2 regions of the Rhizobium sp. AG207R genome follow, and region 1 is predicted to be linked to the other one. Evidence: predicted binding sites of a transcription regulator. Region 1 holds the regulator's gene; the other holds the start of a gene.
What was found. The regulator LexA, encoded in region 1, represses DNA repair genes until DNA is damaged. The targets are predictions, from matches to a motif close to TGTTCNNNNTGTGTTCNG.
Positions count from the first base shown of each region.

Region 2: the regulator LexA is predicted to act here: its motif matches at 1,446-1,463, upstream of JJQ51_RS15515 (ribonuclease T2 family protein).

Region 1 is NZ_JAEPVT010000009.1:135,100-139,510, forward strand. It holds gene JJQ51_RS21890 (ComEC/Rec2 family competence protein) at 1-2,058, shown strand, start outside; gene lexA (transcriptional repressor LexA) at 2,039-2,761, opposite strand; gene JJQ51_RS21900 (VOC family protein) at 3,181-4,068, shown strand; gene kdsA (3-deoxy-8-phosphooctulonate synthase) at 4,065-4,411, shown strand, end outside.
Region 2 is NZ_JAEPVT010000006.1:115,855-120,265, forward strand. It holds gene ettA (energy-dependent translational throttle protein EttA) at 1-560, opposite strand, end outside; gene JJQ51_RS15515 (ribonuclease T2 family protein) at 686-1,432, opposite strand; gene JJQ51_RS15520 (alpha/beta hydrolase) at 1,598-2,530, shown strand; gene JJQ51_RS15525 (DMT family transporter) at 2,550-3,509, shown strand; gene JJQ51_RS15530 (CaiB/BaiF CoA transferase family protein) at 3,528-4,411, shown strand, end outside.

The sequences.
Region 1 (4,411 bases):
CAATGCGAGAGCTGGCGGGTTTCTACCGTCATGCTCGATTCGGCCGTGACCACGACCGTGACCGGTCAGATCGAACGACGGGAATCCTATGACAATGGACGCTGGCGCTATGTCGTTCGCGTCGAGGCAACGGAAAAACCTTCCATTCGCCGCGCGCCGCAGCGGGTTACGATCTTCGTGCGCAAGCAGGCGGAGCCGTTCGATCTCGGTGATCGCATCCAGGGTAGGGCGCGGTTGACGCCGCCGGCCGGACCGGCCTTGCTTGGTCTCAACGATTTCGCCTTCAGTTCTTATTTCAACGGTATCGGTGCGAACGGCTTTGCCTACGGAACACCGGAATTGCTGTCGCCATCCGGTGACAACGCGGCCGGCTCCTTATTGGATGCGGCCGATATTTGGCTTGCTGGCCTGCGCAACAGCATAGGCGACAGGATCAGGCAAACCTTGCCGGGAGATACCGGCGCCTTTGCCGCGGCGCTTGTCACCGATGAGAGACGCGCAATCTCCAAGAATACGACGGAAGCGCTGAGAATTGCCGGCCTGACCCATATCATTGCAATTTCCGGTCTGAACATGGCGTTGTCGGCCGGCATTTTCTACATCGGCCTACGCTACTTGTTCAGCCTGTTTCCCGGTGTCGCGCAGGCCTGGCCGACCAAGAAGTTCGCAGCCCTCGGTGCGCTTCTCACTGTAACTGCCTATTATCTCATCTCCGGCTTCGGTGTATCCGCCGAGCGGGCCTTCATCATGATGGCGATCATGCTTGTGGCCGTGCTTTTCGATCGGCCATCGATCAGTCTGCGCAATGTCGCACTTTCAGCGATCATCATTCTTGTACTGTCGCCGTCGCAAGTCCTCGGTCCGAGCTTCCAGATGTCCTATGCGGCGACACTGGCGCTGGTGTCGGGCTATTCGCTATGGAAGCGGCGGCGGCATCGCGAAAACATTTTGCCGCGCGTCCGTCTATTGAGTCCGCTATTGTTCGTCATGCGCTTCTTCGCAGGCGTGACGTCGACCTCGTTCATCGGCGGCGCGTCGACGGCTATCTTCTCGATCGAGCATTTTCACCGGTTGGCGACATATGGGCTCGCCGCCAATCTCGCTGCTATGCCCATCGTCTCCTTTATCGTCATGCCATTCGGCATGGCGGCGATGCTGCTCATGCCGCTCGGTCTCGACGGGCCTTTCTGGAAAGTAACCGGCGAGGGACTGGAACTCGTTATCGTGATCGCAAGAACCGTAGCTGGTTGGGGAGGCGACATTACCTTCGGTCGCCAGCCGGCCTGGCTGATGCCGACATTCATTATCGGCTTCCTGATCATGAGCATATTGCGGACCCGGCTTCGTCATCTGGGCCTGCTATTATCGCTCTTGTCCATGGGCTTGGCGGCATTCGGATCTGGCGTACCGAAACCCGACCTGATGATCTCCGAAGATGGCGTCCTAGTCGCATTGCGCCAGGACAATATACTCGCGACCAATCGCGAGAGACCGCAGGCCTTTATTTTCGAACAATGGCAAAAGGCACTGGTTGCGGCGGACCATCAGCCTCCGACCATGCTCCCGGCTGACAGCCGACTTCCACAAATCGGCAAGGCAGATCGTTATAAGCGATTGAACAGTGAAGAACAGAAGGCGGTCCGTATCGCAATGGAAGAAGCCTTGGACCGCACCATGCAAGGCAGTTTCGCCTGCCAGAAAGGAGCATGGTGCGCGGCCATGCTTGAAAACGGCGCGATATTGGTCACTATCGAAAACGCGGCCTACCTGCCTGCGGCTTGCGACACGGGGAACATTATCGTGACGCCAATCCGGCTACGGCTCGACCATTGCCGTTCCGGAGCGATGCTCATAACCGGTGCGACATTGCGTAAAACCGGCTCCATCGAAATGGTGCTTACCGGAGACAAGCCCATCCTCTCAACCGCATTCGAGAACCCGCAGCGTCCCTGGACCAGGCATCGAACCTACGATTGGCGCACCGGCAAATTCGACGCGCCAATTGCGCCCACGTCACCCGCCATCGACAATTCACCGGTCAGTGATAGCGGCGAATAAGGCCAACGAGCTTGCCTTGGACCTTCACGCGATCCGGTCCGAAGATGCGGGTTTCGTATGCCGGGTTTGCAGCCTCAAGCGCGATGGAAGCACCCTTGCGACGGAAGCGCTTCAGTGTCGCCTCTTCGTCATCGACCAGCGCCACGACGATGTCGCCGGGATTGGCCGTCGTCGAATTGCGGATGATGACCGTATCGCCGTCGAAGATGCCGGCATCGATCATCGAATCCCCTCGAACTTCAAGCGCATAATGTTCGCCGGATCCGAGCATGTCGGCGGGAACGGTAATGTCGTGCGTATTGTTCTGGATGGCCGAGATCGGAACACCGGCAGCGATGCGGCCCATCACGGGCACCGACGCCGAGCTATTGTGATCGTCATTTGCCACCTTCGACGGAGCGGGCGGGGCAACGGGCTGCGGCTTTCCGAGGCTGCCCTCGATAACGCTCGGAGAAAAGCCGCGGCGCTGCTGCAGGCTCGGATTATAGGCGTCGGGAAGCTTGATGACTTCGAGCGCTCTGGCCCGGTTCGGCAGCCGGCGGATAAAGCCCCGCTCCTCCAGTGCCGTAATCAGGCGATGAATACCGGATTTCGATGCCAGATCCAGTGCATCCTTCATCTCGTCGAAAGATGGCGGAACCCCGGATTCCTTCATGCGTTCGTGAATGAAGAGAAGCAGTTCCTGCTGCTTGCGCGTCAACATCGTCTTGGAACCCCAGAATCAAGAAAAGCTGTGAAACAAATCCAGAACGGACACTATATGTTCCATATGTGTTCCGCAAGTACTTAAATTTCGGTAAAGCCTTGTGAGGTCAGTTAAATAATTACCATTTGCGAATGGATCGGCTCCGAACATCGGCGCGCTGTGTCTCCGTTAACCTGCAGAAAAATAAGAGAAATGCCGCTCTACTCGCTTCCGAGACTTTGTCGTTCAGCCCGTGCGCCGAGCATTTGGATGAACGTGCCGCGCGGCTGCATGAGCCAGCCATGGCAGAGAATCAGCAATCACGTTTGCGAGATTGCCTTCGATCCATGTCGTGTGCTCCGGGTGTTCCATGCTTCCATCTTGAATTGCGCGGGGGATGGGCGCAAATCTGCTTCGGCAAGCAAACAGGAGAAGCCATGATTTCGTCTCCGCATCCGCTGGATCATCTCGTGCTGCCGACCGTCGATATCGCTCTGGCACGCGAGCGCCTCGGCAAGCTCGGTTTTACAGTGGCTCCAGATGCGCGCCATCCCTTTGGCACGCAGAATGCCTGCGTCTTCCTTGCCGATAAAACCTATCTCGAACCTCTGGGCGTCGCGTCTGCGGAGCAGTGCGAGAAGAGCATCATGGATGGCAATGTTTTTGTTGCCCGCGATCAAGCCTATCGCTTCCGGGTCGGCGAAAATGGCTTTTCGGCCGTGGTATTCGGTACGGATGACGCGGTGGCGGATGACGAGCGCTTCAAAGCAGCTGCGATTTCGGCGGGGCAGATGCTGGATTTCTCCCGTCCCATGAAGATGCCGGATGGAACGGAAACCACGGCCGGTTTTCGTCTTGCCTTCGCCGCCGATCTGCGCGCGCCGGATTTTCTCGCTTTCTGCTGTCAGCGCATCAATCCGCTGCCGGCTGACCGCAGTGTGCTCGAGCGTCACGAAAACGGCGTGACTGGTATCGCGCGGGTAGCGCTTTGCGCGCCGAAGCCGGCGGCCTATCGCGGCTTCTTCGAGGAGCTTGTCGGTGGCCCGCGCATTATGGAGCATTCCTTTGGCCTGACGATCAAGGCCGCCAATGCCGATCTGGAGATTTTGACGCCGGAAGGAATGGAGGCATTCTATGATCTACCTGTTCGCACGAATGATCCGGGGCTCAGAGCACGTGCAATCCTTTTCAAAACGCGCGATCTTTCCGTGACATCGTCGCATTTCACTGCTAACGGCGTCACCTATACGCGTAAGAACAATCGTCTATTGGCGAGGTTGGCACCCGGTCAGGGCGCATTGTTCGCCTTTGAGGAGATAATATGAGCACGAATTCGGAAGTCACCGTCGGCGAGGGTGCCTCCAAGGTCCTCTTTTCCAATACTGCAAAGCTGTCGCTGATTGCCGGCCCCTGCCAGATGGAAAGCCGCGACCATGCGTTCATGGTTGCCGGCGTCCTGAAGGAACTTTGCGGCAAGCTGGGCATCGGCCTTGTCTACAAGTCCTCCTTCGACAAGGCGAACCGCACATCGCTGTCAGGCAAGCGTGGCATCGGCCTGGAAAAGGCGCTGGAAGTCTTTGAAGACCTGAAGAAGGAATATGGCTTTCCGGTTCTGACCGATATCCATACGGAAGAGCAGTGCGCCATCGTTTCCAAGACGGTCGATAT
Region 2 (4,411 bases), on a different contig from region 1:
AGATGGTTGGTCGGTTCGTCGAGCAGCAGCAGGTCCGGCTGCGAGAGAAGCAGGCGGCAAAGTGCGATACGGCGGCGCTCACCGCCGGAAAGGCTGGTGACTTCGGCATCGCGCGGCGGGCAGCGCAATGCGTCCATCGCCATTTCCACCTGGCTTTCCAGATCCCAGAGGTTCTGGCTGTCGATGATGTCCTGGAGCTTAGCGCCCTCTTCCGCCGTCTCGTCGGAATAGTTCATCATCAATTCGTTGTAGCGATTGAGGATTTCGGTTTTCTTGGCAACGCCTTCCATGACGTTTTCGAAAACCGTCTTGTTGGGATCGAGCTGCGGCTCCTGCGGCAGATAGCCGATGGTGGCGCCTTCCGCGAGCCAGGCTTCGCCGGTATATTCCTTGTCGAGGCCGGCCATGATGCGTAGCACGGTCGACTTACCTGCACCGTTCGGACCGAGAATACCGATCTTGGCATCGGGGTAGAAGGAGAGATGGATATTCTCGAGAATTTTCTTGGCGCCATAGGACTTATTCAGACCGGCCATATGATAAATGAACTGACGTGCCATAGCTTGGGTTGCTCCACGGACGAATAGCGTTGCGAGTTGTGCCGCTATGTAGGGGAAACCCTGCCCTCGGGCAACGGCGAAACCTCGTCCGAGGGCATTATCCGCGTCAGAAAAGCCGTATTTTCTCAGAAGCCGGCCGCGTCCACCACGCCCCGGTCGCAGCCGAAGGAGGTGCTGCCGGCACCTTGGATCAGTTTGGCGAGCCGCAGCTCACTGCCTTGTTGCGGATCGATCGCATCCTCCGAGAGGCCGATGGTCAGCTCTGAAATCATCCTGACATCGCCAACACGGCGGCAGCTCATCTTGATGCGGGCATTGGCGCCCTCGCCGAAACTCTGGTCAAAAGCAGCCTTGATGCTCTCGGCATCCAGCTCCTTGCCGATATTTTGCGCGAAGAGATCGCGCACAGCAGATGTATTGAGCTCGGCGATCAGGCCAGCGGCGATGGAGAAATATTGATCCGCACTCAGCTTCGTGCAGGTGCCGTGCTTGATCCATTCATGCCTTTCCAGGCCCGACTGTGTGCCCGGCATTACCTTGTCAAGCTTTACCTTCACGTCTTGGGAAAGCTGTACCGCCGGCAGGTCCTTCCAGTCACGGCCACGATCCGCCTGTTTCAGATCCTCGGAAACATCGCAATATTCCTGCCGCATCGGCCAGAGACCATGCAGGGAGAAATTCGTCGCGTCATGATTGTTCGACGACTGGTTTCGGCATTCCGCCTTCTTCTGGTTCGTCTGACAAAATGCCGGCTCCCAGCTTGCCGCCAGGATAAAGCGCGTCCGTCCACGGCTATGCTCCTGCGCCATAGCGCTTGCCGCCGCCCCGACCGAAACGAGCACAACCGTAAATACCCGAAGCCACTGCTTCATGCGTACCTCCAACTAGAACATTATAGGAACAAATAAGCAGTTTGAGCGAGCGGGCGCAATCCTGAATCGCAGCGCTCGGAAAGATTTATTTCTGTGAGCTTTACTACCTATCCATTGCAATCGGGCGGATGATAACCTTTCGTCCAACTGGGGAGGAACGAATATATGTTCGCCGAGACGAAGCGCCTGAAAAGTCCGACGGGCGCTACCCTTGCCTACCATCATTTGCCGGCGGCAACCGATGCTCGCGGCGTCCTGCTGATATCGCACGGTCTTGCCGAGCATTCCCGCCGATACGGGGCCTTTGCCGATGCGATGGCGGGCCAAGGCTTCCATGTCTATGCCCACGATCATCGCGGCCATGGCGAGACCACCGCCCCTGACGCGCCGATCGGCCGCTTTGCCCGGAGAAATGGTGTCGAACAGGTGATCACCGATGTGCTCGCCATGCGCGAGCTTGCCGCAAGTACCCATCCCGGCCTGCCGATCATCCTTTTCGGGCATTCCATGGGTGGATTGATCAGCCTGAACACCGTCGTCACGCATTCGGACAAGTTCGATGCGGTCACCGTCTGGAATTCCAATTTTAATCCGGGACTCGCCGGCCGCGCCGCCCAGCTCATCTTGAAAACGGAGCGCATGTTCAAGGGATCGGACGTCCCGAGCGGGCCGCTGCCGAAACTGACCTTCGGCACCTGGGGTAAATCGATCAGCAACCGTCGCACGGATTTCGACTGGCTCTCGCGTATTCCTGGGCAGGTGGACAAATATATCGCTGATCCGCTTTGCGGCTTCGATGCCTCGGTCTCGCTCTGGCTCGACCTGTTCGAACTTACCTTCCGCGCACCACAGAAGGCGCATCTCGATCGTCTCCGCCGCGATATGCCGATTCATCTCGTCGGCGGCGGCAAGGATCCGGCAACCGACAATGCGAAAGCGATTTCCTGGCTGGCAAAGCATTTGAAAAAAGCCGGCTTCTCTCGTATCACCACCGAGATCTATCCCGACATGCGGCACGAGACGCTTAACGAAATCGGTGCCGAGGAAGCTATCTCCCGCTTTGCCGACTGGTGCAGAACGGCGGTAGCAAAGACCTGATTCTCAAGGAAATTCTGCAATGAACACCCCCAGCGGCTCCTCGGTCCGATTGCAGCAATCTGAGCTGACCTTCGGCCTGTCGATGATGTTTTTATCCGTCGTCCTCTCGCCGGTCATGGATATCTTCTCCAAACTCGCGGCAACCACCATTCCGCCGGCGGAAGTCACCGCTGCACGCTTCATCTTTCAGTCGCTCTTTGCCCTGCCCATGATGGCCTTGCGCGGACAGTGGGGCGTATGGTCGTGGCGCCATAGCGGCGTGCACGCGATCCGCGCCGCCCTTTTAACGCTGTCCATGGTCTCGTTCGTGACCGCGCTGCAAGTCATGGAAGTGGCCGATGCCATTGCCATCTTTTTCGTCGAGCCGATGATGCTCACCATCCTCAGCAGTATATTCCTCAAGGAAACCATTGGCTGGCGTCGTTACACGGCCTGCGCAGTCGGCTTTCTTGGTGCCATGCTGATCATCCAGCCGAGCTTTCAGGAAGTCGGTTTCGTTGCCCTGCTGCCCGTCGTCACGGCACTCTGCGTTGCGGTTTATGTGATGATCACGCGCGTCGTCTCCCACACCGAAGATGCGTGGCCGCTGCAGTTCCAAACGGGACTATGGGGTATAGGCTTCAGTCTGATCTTGCTTGGCATCGGCAAGGCGACGGGATCTGTAATCCTTTATCCGGTTATTCCAGATCTGACAGCAATGCTCTATTTGCTCGGCGTCGGCGCGACTGCGGCCGCCTCCGGCATCCTAACAGTCTATGCCTATCGCGCAGTACAAGCTTCGACGCTCGCGCCGCTGCAGTATTTCGAGATCGTTTCGGCAACGATCTTCGGCTGGCTCGTCTTCGACAATTTCCCGGATGCGATCAAATGGCTCGGCATCCTCATCATCATCGGCTCGGGGCTTTATATTCTCTGGCGCGAGCGGCGCTTTGCTTCCAAACCCGTATCCGATACATCTGAAACAGCATTCACGCCCTAAGCGGGAGAGCGGACAGACATGACAGACCAGAAAACCAAGAAACCTCCCCTTTCCGGTATTCGTGTCATTGAGCTTGCCCGCGTGCTTGCCGGTCCCTGGGCGGGGCAGATGCTGGCCGATCTCGGCGCCGATGTCATCAAGGTGGAAAATCCCGACGGCGGCGACGACACCCGCCAATGGGGGCCGCCCTTCGTCGAGGGCAAGGATGGCGAAAATCTCTCCGCTGCCTATTATCACTCCGCCAATCGCGGCAAGCGCTCGGTAATCGCCGATCTCAAGACCCAGGAAGGCCAAGAGCTGGTACGCCGGCTGGTGAAGACGGCGGATGTGGTGATCGAGAATTTCAAGCTCGGCGGCTTGGTAAAGTACGGGCTGGATTATGAAAGCCTGAAGAAGATCAATCCCCGGATCGTCTATTGTTCGATTACCGGCTTCGGCCAGACCGGACCCTATGCCAGTCTCGCCGGCTATGACTATATCGTCCAGGGCATGTCCGGCTTCATGTCGATCACAGGCGAACCGGACGGACAGCCGATGAAAGCCGGTGTTGCGATCGCGGATATCTTTACCGGCATCTATGCCGTCTCGGCAATCGAAGCCGCCCTGATCCACGCTCTGAAGACAGGGGAAGGACAACTCATCGACATGGCGCTGCTCGATGTGCAATCGGCCGTGCTCGCCAACCAGAACATGAACTATCTGATCTCCGGCAAGCCGCCCGTACGGCTCGGCAACGCTCATCCGAATATCTCACCCTATGAAGTCGTGCCCACCGCCGATGGCTATCTCATCCTTGCTGTCGGCAATGATGGACAGTTCCGGCGCCTGTGCGCCATTCTCGGAGTGGAAACCCATGCCAACGACGAGCGCTATGCGACGAACAAGGCCCGCGTTGCCAACCG